DNA from 3 places in the Aliiglaciecola aliphaticivorans genome. Region 2 is predicted to be linked to each of the others. Evidence: predicted binding sites of a transcription regulator. Region 2 holds the regulator's gene; each other region holds the start of a gene.
What was found. The regulator ArgR, encoded in region 2, controls arginine synthesis, uptake and breakdown. The targets are predictions, from matches to a motif close to ANTGAATANNTATTCANT.
Positions count from the first base shown of each region.

Region 1: the regulator ArgR is predicted to act here: its motif matches at 3,223-3,240, upstream of ACYVIL_RS16355 (DUF2170 family protein).
Region 3: the regulator ArgR is predicted to act here: its motif matches at 2,882-2,899, upstream of ACYVIL_RS02000 (aspartate aminotransferase family protein).

Region 1 covers NZ_BAAGTF010000033.1:2,982-9,113, forward strand. Annotated here, with positions in the region: gene yajC (preprotein translocase subunit YajC) at 32-364, opposite strand; gene tgt (tRNA guanosine(34) transglycosylase Tgt) at 386-1,498, opposite strand; gene queA (tRNA preQ1(34) S-adenosylmethionine ribosyltransferase-isomerase QueA) at 1,670-2,710, opposite strand; gene ACYVIL_RS16350 (DUF6471 domain-containing protein) at 2,908-3,195, opposite strand; gene ACYVIL_RS16355 (DUF2170 family protein) at 3,412-3,801, shown strand; gene ACYVIL_RS16360 (PspA/IM30 family protein) at 3,829-4,509, shown strand; gene ACYVIL_RS16365 (potassium channel family protein) at 4,526-5,578, shown strand; gene ACYVIL_RS16370 (YjfK family protein) at 5,617-6,132, shown strand, end outside.
Region 2 covers NZ_BAAGTF010000079.1:128-6,259, reverse strand. Annotated here, with positions in the region: gene ACYVIL_RS20380 (TonB-dependent receptor) at 1-1,592, shown strand, start outside; gene ACYVIL_RS20375 (endonuclease/exonuclease/phosphatase family protein) at 1,705-2,895, shown strand; gene ACYVIL_RS20370 (ATP-binding cassette domain-containing protein) at 2,892-4,283, opposite strand; gene argR (transcriptional regulator ArgR) at 4,381-4,845, opposite strand; gene mdh (malate dehydrogenase) at 5,151-6,086, shown strand.
Region 3 covers NZ_BAAGTF010000003.1:214,161-220,292, reverse strand. Annotated here, with positions in the region: gene astD (succinylglutamate-semialdehyde dehydrogenase) at 1-401, opposite strand, end outside; gene astA (arginine N-succinyltransferase) at 425-1,456, opposite strand; gene ACYVIL_RS02000 (aspartate aminotransferase family protein) at 1,491-2,696, opposite strand; gene ACYVIL_RS01995 (HDOD domain-containing protein) at 3,153-4,313, opposite strand; gene ACYVIL_RS01990 (anthranilate synthase component II) at 4,384-4,995, opposite strand; gene trpS (tryptophan--tRNA ligase) at 5,072-6,076, opposite strand; gene rpe (ribulose-phosphate 3-epimerase) at 6,113-6,132, opposite strand, start outside.

The DNA of each region.
Region 1 (6,132 bases), on a different contig from region 2:
GGCAAACTTGCGTTTGCCATTTTCAATTTAGTTAGATTGATTTCATTGTACCTTTAGGTAGCACAGCAGTTACTGCACCTTTTTGAATTACAATATTGGTATTGTCATTTAACGAAATCTCAATAAAGTCCTTTTCGTCAGAAACTTTTGCAACTTTACCCACCATACCACCTTGAGTAAGAACCTCATCACCTTTACCAATAGAGGCAACTAGGTTTTTGTGTTCTTTAACGCGTTTTGCTTGTGGACGATACAGCATAAAGTAGAAAATTAATCCGAAAACACCCAATAAGATCAGCATTTCAAAACCACCGCCCTGTGCGCCAGCGTCTTGTGCATAAGCATTAGAAATAAAAAAACTCATAAATTCCTCATATATTTTTAGTTATAAAGCCGGTACCGGCATATCTTTTTGTGCGTAAAACTCTTCAACAAAGTCATCAAGCTTTTGTTCAGCGATAGCGTCACGCAACCCCTGCATGACTCGTTGATAGTAACGAAGGTTGTGTATGGTGTTTAATCTAGCACCGAGTATTTCATTACATTTGTCTAAATGATGTAAGTATGACCGTGAATAATTTTTACAAGTATAACAATCACATTTCTCATCTAAAGGCCCAGTATCTGTTTTGTGTTTGGCATTGCGTATTTTAATAACGCCATCGGTAACAAATAAATGACCATTTCTAGCATTCCGCGTCGGCATAACACAATCAAACATGTCGATTCCGCGGCGAACCGCTTCAACGATGTCTTCTGGTCGCCCTACTCCCATCAAATAGCGCGGCTTTTCAGCGGGAATTTTATCTGCGGTATGATCCAAAACTCGAATCATATCTTCTTTTGGCTCGCCGACAGATAAACCACCAATGGCGTAACCGTCAAAACCGATATCTTCAAGACCTTTCAAAGATTGATCACGCAATCCTTCATACATACCACCTTGAATAATCCCAAACAACGCTGACGGGTTACCTTCATGGGCTTGTTTACTGCGTTTCGCCCAACGTAATGACAATTCCATGGAACGACGAGCTTCAGGCTCTGTGGCAGGATAAGGAGTACACTCATCAAATATCATGACGATATCAGACCCCAGATCACGTTGAACTTCCATTGACTTTTCCGGGGTAAGCAGTATTTTCTCGCCATTAATTGGCGATCTGAAGGTGACCCCTTCTTCGGTTATTTTACGTAAATCACCTAAACTAAACACCTGAAAACCGCCACTGTCCGTGAGTATTGGTTTATGCCAATGCATGAAATCATGTAAATCGCCATGCTGTTTCATGATTTCAGTACCCGGACGTAACATCAAGTGAAAGGTATTACCCAAACAGATCTGTGCTCCTGACTCTTCTATCTCTTCAGGCGTCATCCCTTTAACCGTGCCATAAGTACCAACAGGCATGAAAGCAGGTGTTTCTACAACACCTCGGTCAAACGTTAATCTACCGCGGCGGGCTTTGCCATCGGTTGTATCTAATTCAAATTTCATTTTTAACCTTTTAAAATTTCTGCATACCGGAAAACAGTCCAGTGCTGAAAAACAGCGGGGATTATAAAGGAATAATGAGCAAGCTGAAATCATCAAAAGGTAATTTCAGCTTGAAAGTTGCCTTAATAAGCGAAATGCGTGGATTTATCGCTGCGATTTCCTCGTCAACGGTTAAGATTTTTCGATAAACATGGCATCACCATAACTGAAAAATCGGTATTCTTTAGCGATTGCTTGCTGATACGCCTGCATCACGTTTTCTCTACCGGCAAAGGCACTAATTAGCATAATTAAGGTGGACTCTGGTAAGTGAAAATTCGTCAGCATTGCATCTACTATTTCAAACTGATAACCAGGATAAATAAAAATATCGGTATCTTCAAAAAAGGCTTCAAGGGGCTTACCTTTTTTAATACTTGCTGCAGCGGCCGACTCCAATGAACGCACAGACGTTGTCCCTACAGCGATAACTCGTTTTCCCTTTGCTCTGGCTAAATTAATTGCATCCACAACATCTTGCGGTACTTCTGCATATTCGGAATGCATATGGTGGTCTTGAATATTATCTACGCGGACGGGCTGAAACGTCCCTGCCCCTACATGTAAAGTAACAAATGCGGTATTCACCCCTTTTTGTTGCAAGGCTTCAAGGGTTGCCTCGTCAAAATGCAACCCAGCCGTTGGCGCAGCTACGGCACCCGGTTTTTCAGAATAAACAGTCTGATATCGCTCTTTGTCAGAATCTTCATCTGGTCGGTCAATGTAGGGAGGTAGGGGCATATGTCCGAATTTTTCTAATAGGCTAAGCACAGGTTCCTCATTCACAACCCGTAATTCGAACAATTGATCGTGACGAGTCACCATTTCCATTTGGATATGCTCTTCTAATATCAGTAATGCTCCTGGTTTGGGTGACTTGCTTGACTTCACGTGGGCTAACACGGTTTTTTCATCAATAATGCGTTCAACCAATACTTCGACTTTTCCACCGGTTGATTTTTTGCCAAGTAATCTGGCTGGGATCACTCGGGTATTATTAAAAATAAGTAAATCCCCCTCATCCACTAAATCAAGAAAAGCAGAAAAATGTGTATCTTTTAAATTGCCAGTTCTACCATCTAAACACAGTAATTTGCTGGCAGTTCTTTGTTCTGTGGGGTATCGAGCGATTAGCCGCTCAGGTAAATCAAAATGGAAATCAGATAATTTCATGGCGTTTGGTTAGCCCAACTGTAAGTTAATATTCGTTATTTTACGTATTAAAAAATATACCTGCAACGCTTTATCCATACTCGCTTTTCCTTGAGTTCTGGTTGTAACAGTATAAATTGTAACCATCTTATTTTTTCGATGTTTCTCCCAAACATAGTTTCCCCAGCCGCCCTAGCTGGGTTTTTTTTGTCTGTTTTTCAAACATCATCTTCATCTAGCGATATTTGCATGTCAGCAAATATCTCAATGATATCCTCACGTTCAATTTTACGCATTTTTAAAACATAAACGATTTGCAAAAGTAAATCGGCACCTAAAATCCCCTTATTTACTTTGTTGCGTAAATTATCAGCACTCTGGACAACACCAATTGTGTTCAATCGCTCACTGAGATCTTGGTATTTCACGCCACGTTTAGACATTTCTGCCTTTATGATTCGCTGCACGACTTGTCGCCAGTTTGCATTATCTTGTTTTTTCGCCACTTCACACCCACTAAAAATAAACCATTTTGTGAATTATAATTCACAAAAATAAACCATACAACTCAAAAAGGTAAAATAAAGTTTGACATTAAAAATCATTTGTCAGTACAATTCGACTCGTTGCGAAAAAACTTACAATTCATTTTGAACTGATCATGTTTTTTCGTTTACAAAGGTAACATACTATAGTCATTACACTGACAGGAGAGTAGGCATATGACTTGGGACCTTGATCAACTTGAGACCCTATTATCAGATAACGACAACATTGTTGTCACCCGTGAAGAAAATTGTTTATTGATCGGAAATGGTGATGGTTTAGATGCATGGTTAGCACTCAGTGGAGAGCAAATTATTATCGAATCCATTTTATTTTCAAGTTCAGAAGTCAAAGATAAAGCAGCTTTGAACGAAGAGATATTGAAAACCCATATGTTGTTTCCGTTAACAACTATTGGAATATCTCAAGTTGCTGAACAAGACTATTACACTGCATTTGGTGCCTTGAGCTCACAATCTAAAGCAGAAAGCATCAAAATTGAACTCGATGCTTTATTCCACAATGTGGCTGCATTCTTAGACGCTTATCAAGAGCATTTGCACTAAAACATTAAGGTATTTTGGGAGAAGATTATGTCGGTTTGGAGAAAGTTAGTTACAGCGGTAAAAGGTGGCGCAACAGAAGCGGCTCAATCAGTTGTAGACAGTCAAGCCATTCGAATTCTAGAACAAGAGATTCGCGATGCAAAAGAAGAGTTACGTAAATCAGACCATGCACGTACTCAAATTTTAGCAAAGTGTAAATTGGCAAAACAAAAGGTTGATAGCCTGAAAGTATCAATTGGTCAATATGAAGAGCACGCTCGTAAAGCCATTGAATCTGACCGTCAATTGGCTTTGGATTGTGCACAAAAAGTTGCGGACTTAACCGCAGAAATGGAATCCGAACAAGAGTTTCTTGATCAATTCACCCAATCAGAAAAACAGCTTGCTGCCAATATTAACCAAGCTAAAGACAATTTGAAGCGTTTGGAACAGCAAGTCGATATGGTGAAGGCGACGGAATCAGTGCAAAAAGCCCAAGTAGCGGTTTCATCCAGACACATGGGCGCAAACAGTAAAATGAAAACCGCGACTGAATCGCTAAATCGTATTCAAGACAAACAGAAATTGCGCAGTGCAGAATTAGAGGCGGCTGAAGAACTTGCCTCTAGCGACTCAACCACTGACTTAGAAAAGCGGTTGGCTGAGGCTGGAATTAAAGGCGGAAAAAGCTCAGCTGATGATGAACTCAAACGTATTTTAGGCGAATAAATTGGTTAGCGTATAAATGCTGTTAGTCCTTAAGGTACGTAAAGTACTCACCCGAGTCTTTTCTGAGATGCGCTGGTACACCATTGTACTAGCGCTTTTGTTTTATGCCCTAACTACATGGCTTTTACTGTATGCCTCTGGCGAGCATGACCTACTCAATGTAAATGATTTTGTTTATTGGTTAGTTGTTACCGGTTCTACCGTTGGATATGGTGATATGTCACCGGTGACAAGTGCAGGAAAATACATAGTCTCGTTTTATGTCATCCCATTAGGGTTGAGTATATTTGCCTTAGTCCTTGGGCGGATCGCGGCTTGGGTGTCTATGCAATGGCAAAAAGGAGTGAAAGGTTTGAAACCATTAGATCTTGAAAACCATGTTTTGGTAATTGGCTGGAATGGCCAACGCACTATTCAACTGCTTAACTTGCTACTTAAAGAACGAGCAGAAACGGAAAATAAACCCGAAATTGTGTTATGTGTTAAAGCTGATATCGACAATCCAATGCCCGACAAGATTGAATTCATCAAAGTCATATCTTTTAACAACGATAAAGAAATGGATAGAGCTTGTGTGGATAAGGCTGCGGTTATTGTGATGGACAATGAAGAAGATGATGTCACAATGACCACCTCTTTGTATTGTAGTAAAAGAAATAACAGCGCCCACCTTCTTGCTTATTTTAAAGATGAATCTTTAGTCGACTTGCTGCAAACCCATTGTCCCAATATCGAATGTACCCCCAGTGTCGCCGTTGAAATGTTGGCTAAGTCAGCATTTGATCCAGGCTCCAGCCTACTGCAACACGACTTATTGACGGTACAAGAAGGTCAAGCTCAATTTTCAATTGAAGTACCTGATTCCGTGCAGCAGATATCTGTTGAAAAACTATTTATAACCTTAAAACAGCGCTATAACGCGACTTTCATTGGCTTTGTTGAACCAAGTATTCCGGCAAAAGTGACTTTAAATCCTAATTTTGATGTAACTATCCTGCCCAAATACAAACTCTTTTATATTGCTGAACAACGCATCAATCACTTCGATTGGCAACTATTGTCTGAGTAACAAAGCAAGTAACAGGTAAGATAAAAAACGGAGAAATCATGTTTTCAAAATGGTTTACCAAAAAAGATAAGCAATCTGAAATAACAGCGCCGGAAATAATGGGCCTATATTTAGGAGGCTCCTTCGAGCTTGATGATCTAAAACTCAAACTTATCGAACCTGAATTGGTGATTGAAGGTGCTGCTAGACACCACTTAATCCAGGCTGTAGGCGAAGCCCATTTAGATACAGGTGGAAAAATTTTGCGTTATTACACCGATGACGATGCATTTTTACAGGTTGTATTAGATGGTGGCGACACAGAAAATCACATCACTGATGTGAAGTTATGGTACTTTTACAATACACAGACCGTGGGAACGGACAAGCAATGGAAAGACTTGCTCGAAGGCCAGGTTTCTCAACCTCATTATCAAATTGAAAACAATCAGTATAATCGTGTTTGGGACGCTGTTGGCGAGGAATCCCCTCCAGTAGCAATGACAGAGAAAACATTTGAATTGGATGGCGATACTAGTCAAACGGATCAATTCGTTATGCTATATGAACGAGAA
Region 2 (6,132 bases):
AAGCCAATGATTTGGACTGGGACGCGTTAAGCCTAATGTTCCGCGGTAACTATTACTTCGATAATGGTCATACATTAACTTTCGGTTACGAAAGCGACAAGCTAGACGTATTTAACGTTTTCATTCAACATGCTGAAACGTCACTTTCATTTGATAGCATCGAAGACTTCGAAAACGGTTTCGCAAGTGATGTTGAATATGGTGGTGCTTTCTCTGGTAACTTAGACGACCGCGCTGCTAGCTGGGGTTATACGGCTCACAGTACTTATATCCAAGACGAGTTTTATTTAACTGATGATTTGAAAGTCGTTGCTGGTTTACGCTACGACTGGATCACTTCATCTGATTATCCTGAAGAGAATGCAGATTTTCTTGCGCAAAATGGTTACAGTAATTCTGCCAACCTAGACGGTGTTAGCTTGCTTCAACCTCGTATCGGTCTTAACTATACGTTAAATGACAGCACTGAAATCCGTGGTGGTATTGGCTTGTTCTCTGGTGGTAACCCGAACGTATGGATGTCAAATAACTACTCTGGTACTAACGTAGCTGGTGGTGAAGTTGACGGCGGTGACTTCGGTTATGACGATGGTTCACGCAGCTTGTTCGACGACGATGTTGTTTGGACAAATGTAGAAGATGGTGCTCCAGTAGGTCCTGGTTACGGCGTTCCGTCTGAACTAGATGCCTTGATGGATAGCGGCGTTGCTTCTAACTTTGAGTCTAACAACTTAGACCCTGATTTTGACATGCCTAGTGAGTGGAAATTATCTGCTGGTGTGACTCACGTAACTGAATCTGATTACATTTTAAATGCAGACTTGTTAGTGTCGTTTACCCAAGATCAAGCAATGATCAAATACGTAGGTATTGAAGAAGTTGGTTTCACTGATGAAGGGTATATTGATTACGACCGCAATGGTTATGGTTCACTTGAACTAACTAACTCTGGTGAAGTATCAACCTCTTACTCATTAACTACCACACTTCAAAAGTCGTGGGACAACGGTATACGTTTGGTAGCGGGTTACTCTTATAACCATGCTGAAGATGTACAACCAATGACTAGCTCGGTTGCATTCTCTAACTACCAATACAGAGCGTTCACTAATCCTAATGAAGACGTTTCTTCGTTATCAGATTGGAACATTGAACACCGTCTTACTGCAGACTTTAGTTATGTTGTTGAGATAATCCCAGGATTGGATACTCGCTTCAATATGTATGCATTGACTCAGTCTGGTCGTCCTTATAGCTTTGCCCGTACAGATGGTAATAGCATATTTGGATATACTCCTTACCTAGATAGCGACAGTGTGTTGCCAATCGGTGTTGAGCGTAACAGCGAAGAAAGTGGCTGGTGGACTAAGGTAGATATTGCCGTTAGACAAGAAATTCCAGCGTTCTCTGAAGATCATTCAGCATCAGTAAGTTTAACTATCGACAACTTTACTAACATGTTAAACGATGATTGGGGTATCTTAGAAGAAGTTAACTATAACACTGCGCGCTTAGGTGACACTTCACCTGAAAGTCGTCAAGGTGATGCTTCTCTATGGGAAATGCGTTTAGGTATTAGCTACAAATTCTAATTTGTAACTTAACCCACTCTAAAAGCCGACTCATATGAGTCGGCTTTTTTATTTATGTTGGTTATTGATAATACATATGTTTTATAGTTTAAAAAAATAGGTTGGTTACATAATGAAATTAGTTTGGATGATTTTAGGAGTGGTGATCACTATGCAATTTATTGGCGGTGTTAGTGCTCAAGAGTCAATTCGGGTGGCGACGTTTAATGTCAGTATGGAAGCCGATAATTATCGCGATTCAGAGAAACCAGAAAACCAAAGCGATCCAAACTTGTTGTTCAAACATCTAGCCACAGGCGATCATCCGCAAATTCAAAATATTGCTCAGATCATTCAGCGCGTTAGGCCTGATATTATTCTATTAAATGAATTTGATTACTCCTCTGACGCATCGATTGGGCCCATTGCGTTTATCAATAATTACTTAAAAGTATCCCAACAAGGCCAGCAGGCTATTGATTATCCGTATTTTTATTATGGACCTGTGAATACAGGCGTCGCTAGCGGTATCGATTTAAATCAAGATGGAACTATAGAGCAAGCGGGTAATGATGCATTTGGTTATGGTCGTTATCCTGGGCAATATGGAATGTTATTACTCAGTCGCTACCCTATAGATTTAGACGGCGCACGAACGTTCCAGAAGTTCTTGTGGAAAGATATGCCGAATAATAGTTTGGCGAAAATTCAGAACGACGACGGCTCACTTTGGTATTCACCTCAAGCAACGCAAATTCTGCGATTATCGTCTAAATCCCATTGGGATATTCCCATCAAGGTAGAAGGGAAAGTGGTTCATATACTTGCAAGTCACCCAACTCCTCCGGTTTTTGATGGACCAGAAAATCGTAATGGCTTTCGCAATCACGATGAAATTCAATTTTGGAATGATTATATCAGCAGTGGTAAACAGGCAAATTATATCTATGATGATAAGGGTAAGACTGGCGGTTTTAGCGGTGACCGTTTTGTTATTTTAGGGGATTTAAATGCCTCGGCCGATGCCGGCGATGGTCAACGTACCATGATGGCTGATTTGCTTGCTCATCCACTGGTTAGTCAACAAATTTTGCCCACCAGTGTTGGTGGCGAAGAATCTGATCCCGACAATCCTAACGCAAAATATCACACGGCAGCTTGGGGGTTGGGAGTTGATTATGTAATAACCTCAAAAGCGGGTTTTACCGCTGTTGATGCTGGCGTATTTTGGCCAGGTGATAGTGAACCTGCAGAGGAATTAGTCGCTGATCGTGAATCATCTTCTGACCACCGACTCGTTTGGCGTGAACTAAGGTTACGTTAGTCGCTGCTTAGGTTTTTGTGTTGGGCAAATATGGGCAAATGTTCATCTTCGCGATGGCTAACCATGAGAATGGTGGCCAATTGCTTTTTAGCAATAGTGGTGATCACGTCCAATACTAAACGACGATTAATTTCATCTAAGCCTTGGGTAGGTTCATCTAGCACTAAAAGTGACGGGAATTTCACTAAGGCTCTGGCAATGAGCAGTAAACGTTGCTCACCAAAACTAAGTTGTTTAAAACTATGATTCGCAAGTGGCCTTAGACCAATTAAGTCCAGCCAGGCTAATGCTTGTTGTTTCTGACTAGCACTCACATCTTTATACAAACCAATGGAGTCCATGAATCCTGATAGAACGACAGTCAAGGCATTGCAACCCACTCGATAGGAGCGGTGAATATCGGGAGAGACTATCCCCAGGTGCTTTTTGATATCCCAGATAGTTTCACCGGTTCCACGTCTATGCCCCATCACAGTAACATCATTACTGAAACATTGTGGACAGTCACCGGTAACCAATTGCAACAACGTTGATTTACCTGAGCCATTTGGTCCGGTAATTATAGTGTGCTGAAAAGTATCAATACTCAAATCAGCGGATTTGAGGGCGTGATTTTCGGCATAAATGACATTGGCGTTTTTAATTCTTACTAAGGTATTTTTATGCTGACTGTGTTTGTCGGATATCATCCGCTCAAGTAACGACTTATCCAGTGCATCGAAGGCAAATATTGTATCAATAGTAGTTTGCGCATCTTCTACTGATAAACCGCTTAAATCGTGTAAGCTATGGTTATCAACTAAGGCGAATGAACTTATCCATTCTGGAATGTCCTGGCGATTACTCAACAACATAATTAAAGTAATTCCTTGGCTGTTGAGTTGGCTTAATACGTTGCTCAATTGAGCTCTTGATGCGATATCTAAATCGTCAAATGGATTGTCTAAAATAACGTATTCGGCACCAGAAAGTATCGCTTTTAAAATTAATAGTTTGCGAGACTCGCCCGTGCTCAGTTGGCGAAAGCCTGTTTCTAACCTATGTTCTAGATGAAACTGTTTAACAAAGGGGTGGTCGAGACTTTCTTCAGGTAAAAAGTCTTTTGCTGGGGTGCCAAAATCAATTTCATCAGTGATATCGGTTTCATCAATCTTCAACTCATTTTCATAAACGGCTTGCAGGGTTTCAAATGAAACTAAGCTAATTAAATCTGGGTGTGGAAAATGTAAGTGAGTAGACTCGCATTCATTCAGTTTTCCCATAAGAAGCTGATCGACAAATTGTTTGCCTGAACCATTTTTACCTAAAACGGCTATTGCACTATTTTGTTTTATCTGCCAAGAATCAACGGTTAATTTGGGATGACGAAATTGTTCGATAGAAATCATTGCTAAACAACTCACAATTGTATGAAAGGGCCACTAAGTGTGATAACTAATTTATTTATCGTTAAGTTTAGTTAAGGCTTATTTATAAAAGATACGGTTAAACATTCTCAAATAGCGCTTCGACTTTTTTACGGGTTTCTTCAATATTACTGATATCGGCGGGCGCGATAAAAATTGTATCATCACCGGCAATCGTACCTAACACACCGTCTTTTTGACTAAGGGAATCTAATAAACGGGCGATGAGTTGAGCCGCACCTGGGCTGGTACGAATAATGACCATGACATTATTATGCACAATATCTAATACAAGTTGACGCAATGGGCTCTTCGCCGTCGGCATACCCATCTCTGGCGGCAAACAGTAAACCATGTCTCCGCGCGCATTACGGGTGCGTACGGCACCAAATTTACTAAGCATTCGGGATACTTTAGATTGACTGATACTGCCAAACCCTTGTTCCGTTAATGCATCAACAATTTCACCTTGTGAGCCAAAGCTTTCTGTTTTTAAAATATCTTTAAACGCTTTAACCAATTCTTCTTGTTTTGTATTAGACATGCAACCCTCGCTATTTACCGCTATAGTTTGACACAATCTAATCAGGGTAGGTAGCCTTGTTTATAAGTCGCAGAATACTTTGAATAAATATCATATAGTTAAAGCATCTGTTTTGAGTTGCTGCAAACTATTGAATTCATCGCTTGTAACCCATATATTCTATTGAGCCTTAAAAACTAACTGAATGTTAGGCTCAAAGCGCTATATTGCAAAACAGATAGTGAACATTCACCACAATAAATTGTTTTTTTATGCGGCTTCCTCTATGGTTTGCCGTGAATTTAATAGTCCCACAGGAGACAACTATGAAAGTAGCGGTATTAGGTGCTGCAGGCGGCATTGGTCAAGCCCTTTCCCTTCTATTGAAAACCCAGTTACCAGCTGGTTCTGAATTAGCTTTATATGATGTTGCACCTGTTGTGCCAGGAGTGGCGGTTGATTTGAGCCATATCCCAACAGACGTAAAAGTTGAAGGTTTTGGTAAAGATGACTTAGCAACTGCATTACAAGGTTGTGATATTGTTTTGATCCCTGCAGGTGTACCTCGTAAACCTGGTATGGATCGTTCTGATTTGTTCAATATCAATGCGGGTATCGTTAAAAACCTAGTTGAAGGTATTGCGGATAATTGCCCTGATGCATGTACATGTATTATTACTAACCCTGTTAACACTACTGTTGCGATTGCTGCGGAAACGTTAAAAGCTAAGGGTGTTTACAACAAAAACAAATTGTTCGGTGTCACCACTCTTGATGTTATCCGTTCTGAGACTTTTGTAGCTGAATTGAAAGGTTTGAGTACTACTAGCGTGCACGTTCCTGTTATTGGCGGTCACTCTGGAACAACTATTCTACCTTTACTTTCACAAGTTGAAGGTGTGACATTTAGCGATGACGAAATTGCAAGCTTAACAACTCGCATTCAAAATGCAGGAACTGAAGTTGTTGAAGCTAAAGCCGGTGGCGGATCTGCTACTTTGTCTATGGGTCAAGCTGCTGCAAGATTCTGTTTGTCGCTAGTTGCTGCAATGAAAGGCGATAACGTCGTTGAGTATACTTACGTAGAAACCAACTCAGACGACGCAGTATTTTTCTCTCACCCTGTAAGATTAGGTCCAAACGGCGTAGAAGAAATTCTATCCTACGGTGAGTTGAGCGAGTTTGAACAAAACGCTAAAGAATCAATGCTTGACGGTTTACGTGGAGATATTGAGTTAGGTGTTAAATTCGTAAACGGTTAATTATTTAACTAATTACCAAGCCTAACAAAAAAGCCCCTTGCAGTTA
Region 3 (6,132 bases), on a different contig from region 2:
CGAATAAAGGCTTTGCCAACAGGCATTGGGTTTTCAACTGTGCCTGTGCGATCTTGATAGGCACGTTCTGATATGGCTATTTTACCGACCATAGCACCGACTTCAGTGGCGGTTTCCCATAACGGTTTTCCTGTTTCTTGAGCAATGGTTAATGCCAAGTCTTGTTTGTTTTCAGTAAGCAGCTCTGCATAGCGCTTAACGATTTCCAAGCGCTTTTCAAGGGCGAAATCACTCCAGCTGATAAACGCATTTCGAGCCGCTTTAATGGCTGAATCTATCTGTTTAGGCGAAGCCGACTTGGCTTGCCAAATAATAGTGTTTTTCGCGGGATCAATTGATTGAATATCGTGACCTTCACCTAGGTGCCACTCACCTGCAATATAGTGGGCTTGTGTCGTCATACATAATTCCTATGGCTGGGTTATTAAATTATTTTGGTTGGTGCATAACGTATTTGGTCATTTTCAGCGACCATTAACGCTGCAGCGCTTTGGGGAGAGAGATACGCAAAGTTGTTGTCAGCATCCACATAAACTTCTGTAGAAATTGCTCTGAAGTCTTTTACCTTGGTGTTAATTACGTAACACAAGGTGCCTTCAGCCGCTTTTTGCTGGTCAATTTTGATGGGTAGCTTGCGACTAGCTTGAGCGGTTCTAATATGTTGGATATTGGCTTCTACGGTTGGACCGCCGTCGAAAATATCGACATAACCACGGCTAATAAACCCTTCTTGCTGCAAAAGCTGCAAAGCGGGACGGGTTTTTTCGTGAACCTGACCAATAACAGCTTGCGCCGCTTTGCTGAGTAAACTCACATAAATAGGGTATTTAGGCATTAGCTCGGCAATGAACACTTTATCACCAATGCCGGTTAAGTAATCCGCAGTAGGGAAGTCCATTGAAAAGAAATGTTCTTCAAGCCACTGCCAAAAAGGAGATCTTCCGTTTTCGTCACTTACTCCGCGCATTTCAGCAATTACTGTTTCTGAAAATCGTGTTTGATGCTCTAGCATAAACAAAAATCTAAACTTAGAAAGCAGGCGACCATTACTGCCTTGTCGGGCACTTTCTTTAAGAAACAATGTACAAATTTCAGATACACCTGTGTAGTCGTTACATAGGGTAAGAATGTCGACAGTATTGTGAATTTTAAGTTCGCGAGAAGCGTGAACCACTTTGCCACAATGGTAGTGGTAAAAAGAGTCTTCTAAACCGACAGTTGCAGCAATACCGCTAGTACCGACAACCTCATGGCTATCGGTATCTTCCATTACAAATAAATAGCTTTGGTTTGCAGGCTTATCGACCTGCTCTCGAAATGCAATTTCAGATTGTTCTATTTTGCGTCGCAATAGACCTTCGTTAACAGGCAATGATGTAAAACCAATGCCTGATTCAACCGCAATATTGTACAACTCATCATAATCGCTTAACGCAATAGGACGGATCACTTTCATAGTAGGGTGCTCACTTTACTGTTCGCGTGTTAACTTAGCTATTTACAACATGCTCAATAGCACGTTCAAACCGAGCTAGTCCTTCGGCAATATCTTCATCAGGAATGACCAATGAAGGAGCAAACCGCACCACGTTTGCGCCTGCAACCAAACACATCATATTATTAGCGGCCGAGGCCACTAAGAAGTCTCTTGCTTTCCCTTGATATTGTTCAGCTAAGGCACAACCTATCAATAGGCCTTCACCACGAATTTCACTGAATACATGAAATTTCTGGTTAATTTTTTCAAGGCCATCACGGAATAATTGCTCTTTACGCTTAACGTCCTGCAGAACCGCTGGTGTATTCACAATATCCAGCACTTTTTCAGCCACAGCACAAGCTAATGGATTACCGCCATATGTACTTCCGTGAGTACCCACTTTCAAACTAGCAGCAATTTCTGTAGTCGTTAACATGGCACCAATGGGAAAACCGCCACCTAAGGATTTTGCAGTCGTCAAAATATCAGGAATTACATTAAGACCCATATAAGCATATAGGTTGCCTGTACGGCCTACACCTGATTGGACTTCATCAAATATAAGTAATGCATTGTGTTCAGAACATAACGCACGGACGCCTTCCACAAATTCCTGGGTGGAGCTAATGACACCGCCTTCGCCTTGCAAAGGTTCCATGATGACCGCACAGGTTTTGTCTGAAATAATGTCTTTCAGTGCATCAAGGTTGTTGAAGTCGACATGCTCAACAGCGCCAGGTTTTGGACCAAAACCATCTGAATAAGCTGATTGGCCGCCCACAGTGACGGTGAAAAATGTACGTCCGTGAAAACCTTGGTTAAAGGCGATGATTTGATTTTTATCTTCGCCAAAATGTTCTAATGCATAACGTCTAGCTAATTTCAGTGCGGCTTCATTTGCTTCTGCGCCTGAGTTACAAAAGTAAGCTTTATCCGCGAAAGTGGCGTGAGTTAACTTTTTACCTAAACGAAGCGCCGGTTCATTTGTAAAAACATTACTAAGATGCCAAAGCTTTTCGCCTTGCTCTTTCAATGTCGCAACTAAATCAGGGTGGCAATGACCTAATACGTTCACAGCGATACCACCGGCAAAGTCTATGTATTCTTTCCCTTCCTGATCCCATACTCGCGATCCCTGGCCTTTTACAGGAACTATGGCAGCTGGGTTATAATTAGGAACCATAACTTCGTCAAACGTTGCGCGTGTTACTTGCATTCTTTACCTCACTTAAAATTCTGGACGTGTATTTTCACTTCTGATTAATACTCTGTTGGCAGCAATAATATGCTGCCCAACGACCAATTTGGACTGCGCATTGTGTCAGATTTAAATCAATCTGTCTCTAGCAGAAATGCCGAAAACCCTTAAATTTAAAGGGATGCGGCTAATTTTGCAGGAATAGTGAATAACTATTAATACTAAGGAAACCTCCATGGCTGAATAAATTTGTGCTACGTCCGAGTAGCGTGTAGATGTCTAAAAAATCTGTGAGTGGGGGCATTTGAGGCTGGGCAATTTGATTAAAATACGCTAACTATGAAATAACATGGGCATATCTCCCTTTAGATTTGCCACAGAGGAAGATTATTACAAGATTAAAGTGGTTTGCATGAATATGTAAAAAAAAATTTAACAAATTTATATAGGTTTTCTTCTAAGAAACGAGGTTGGCTACTTTTCATCCAAAATGATGTCGAAATCACGCAAGTTTGTTAGCTTCAATTCTGCTAATGCCCCTTTGGGAAAACTAAATTGTCGCAGATATACTTTCGCTTCTTCTAATGTAATCAATTTATTTGCTTTAAGGGTACGGTATCGATTGTAACCTTCTCCTTGAACCAATACTTTCCCTAGAGGGGATAAATCTGCGATTTCTTTGTCGCTCGCAAAATCGCCCATTGCTTCAACAAAAGCGAGTCGTTTAAATGGCATGTGCGAGAGCAATTCAGTGCTTAGAGCAAAACCATATTTGTTTAGTGCTTGTAACAAAAAGGTTTCGGAAGGTGTCACTTCACCTAATGCAAAATGTTCATCAGGTTTACGTTGATTCTGTGCTTCTAACAATGCTTCCCTGTGTACTTCGTCAAAGAACTTGAAAAATAAACGAATGATCACAATTTTTCCAAAATCATGGAATAAGCCTAACAAAAAAGCATTATAACTATCTAACTTATTTACTTGGGCTAGTTTTTTACAGGACATCGCGGTGCCAATGGACGCATCCATCATTTGCACTTTAATTTTAGGGAAAGGGTCGGTAATTTGTGGCAAACAGCGTCTAAATGCAATGGATGGAATCAACATTTTGATATTCTCCACCCCTAAATAACTTAACGCTGTTTTTAAGCTTTCGACCACTACAACTTTGCCATTAGAATCGACCCTACGATACTTAGGTGTATTGATCAGTCTGATTAATTCATCATATAGCCAAGGCATACCCGCAGCTATAGGTTCAATTTTACTAATTGAAGTTGCTTTCGTTGCCAAAGCATCGAGTAAATCTGGAAGGTTTTGGTCGAAGCCTAAAACGTTGTGAACTAGTTGTTGTTTATCTTCAAGTTGTAGCTTTATACGTTTATTAATTTCATTGTGTATCTTGTTTTGAAGACTTTGAACATAGTTTGAATAAGAGAGCCTGTTGAGCTCTTTATCATACCTAGCTTGTTTTTCGACTTCTAGTAAGGTGCGTTGCGTATCTTTACTCACGTCTGATTCAACGGCGCTGGGTTCGCTTCCTACTCCCATATGCTGCTGAGCTAACTTTAGACTTATCGTTAAGTAATCAAAGCGTAAATTGATTTCGTTCTTCAGTGCCAAAAGTTCGCTCATGGATTTTTCTTAGTGCCTTTGAATAATATTTAAAGAGAGTGTTCTTATTAAATTAGTTGCTCAAACTGAGCTAAAAAGCACCTTGGCTTTTATCTATCCACCATTTATCGGCAATGTTAACAAAATTAGATAGCAATTTATGCCCTTCTAAGGTTAAAAGTGATTCTGGGTGAAATTGCACCCCCATTAGCGGCCAACTTATGTGTTCAATTGCCATGGGCTCAACGTTATTGAATTCTTCGCACCAAGCCGTTACACGAAATGCGTTTGGTAATGAAGGCGTATTCAGGATTAACGAATGATAACGGGTAGCAACAAACGGATCCTCTATATTGTCAAACAATGAGGTTCCTTTATGGCGGATACTTGAGGTCTTGCCATGCATAATGTGTTCAGCTACTTCTACTTTTGCACCAAACACTTGTCCGATGGCTTGATGCCCTAAACAGACTCCTAAAATAGGGATCTTGCCAGCGAAGTTTTGAATCGCTTCTAAGGTCACCCCCGCTTCATTGGGGGTACAAGGCCCGGGCGAGAAAACCAAATACTTTGGCGCTAATTGTGCAATTTGCGCACAGGTTATTTGGTCATTTCTCACTACCTGAACTTCTACATTCAATTCTCGAAAGTAACGTGCAAGGTTGTGAGTAAATGAGTCATAATTATCGATCAACAATAGCATGACAATTTACTTTCCTAATAAACAGCTATCACAACAACATTACTTTCAACAAATGAATTTCTGAAACGTTTTGTGCCTATGGCTTTGGAATAAACCCAACGGATTTAAACACTTTTTCAATCATGACCGAAGCGCGAGCACTGGCTTTTTCAGCCCCATCTTTCATGACGCTATTCAAATAGGTTTGGTCTGAACGTATTTCGTGGAATCTAGTTTGAATAGGTTCTAACAAAGCAACCACGGCATCTGCCACGTCACCTTTTAAATGACCATACATTTTGTCTTCGTATTCAGGCACTAGACTGTCGATACTCTTGCCGGTCGCACAGGATAGTAAGGATAATAGATTCGAAACCCCTGGCTTCTCCTGTTTGTCGAAATAGATACGAGCTTGCTCATCGGAGTCAGTCACTGCACGTTTAATCTTTTTACTGATTTTTTTCGTGTCTTCTAGCAGGCCAACAAAGTTGTTTGGATTCGCATCAGATTTTGACATCTTACTACTCGGATCCTGAAGACTCATTATGCGCGCGCCATATTCTGGGATAAAAGGATCGGGAATAGTAAAAATATCGCCATATAAGTTATTAAAGCGGGTGGCGACATCTCGGGTTAATTCTAGATGCTGCTTTTGATCGTCGCCTACGGGGACTTTATTAGGTTGATACAACAGTATGTCGGCAGCCATAAGGGAAGGGTAAGTCAAAAGACCTGCATTAACATTAGCGACATTTTTGGCTGATTTATCTTTGAATTGAGTCATTCTGTTCAATTCACCCATTTGCGTATAGCAATTTAGCACCCAAGCCAACTGAGCGTGCTCTGGCACATGGGATTGCATAAAGATCGTGCTTTGGTTGGGATCAATTCCACAGGCTAAATACAACGATAAACCATCTAAACAAGCATTGTAGAGGGCTTCAGGATCTTGACGAACGGTAATGGCATGCATGTCTACAATCATATACAGGCAATCATTATCCTGCTGCATCCCCACCCATTGGCGCAATGCGCCCATATAATTACCTATAGTTAGTTGTCCAGAAGGCTGACAACCGCTTAATACAATTGGTTTACTCATAGTATAAAATAATCTTCTTAAAAGTGAGAAAAAGGCTTAAGCCATATTTACTTTGC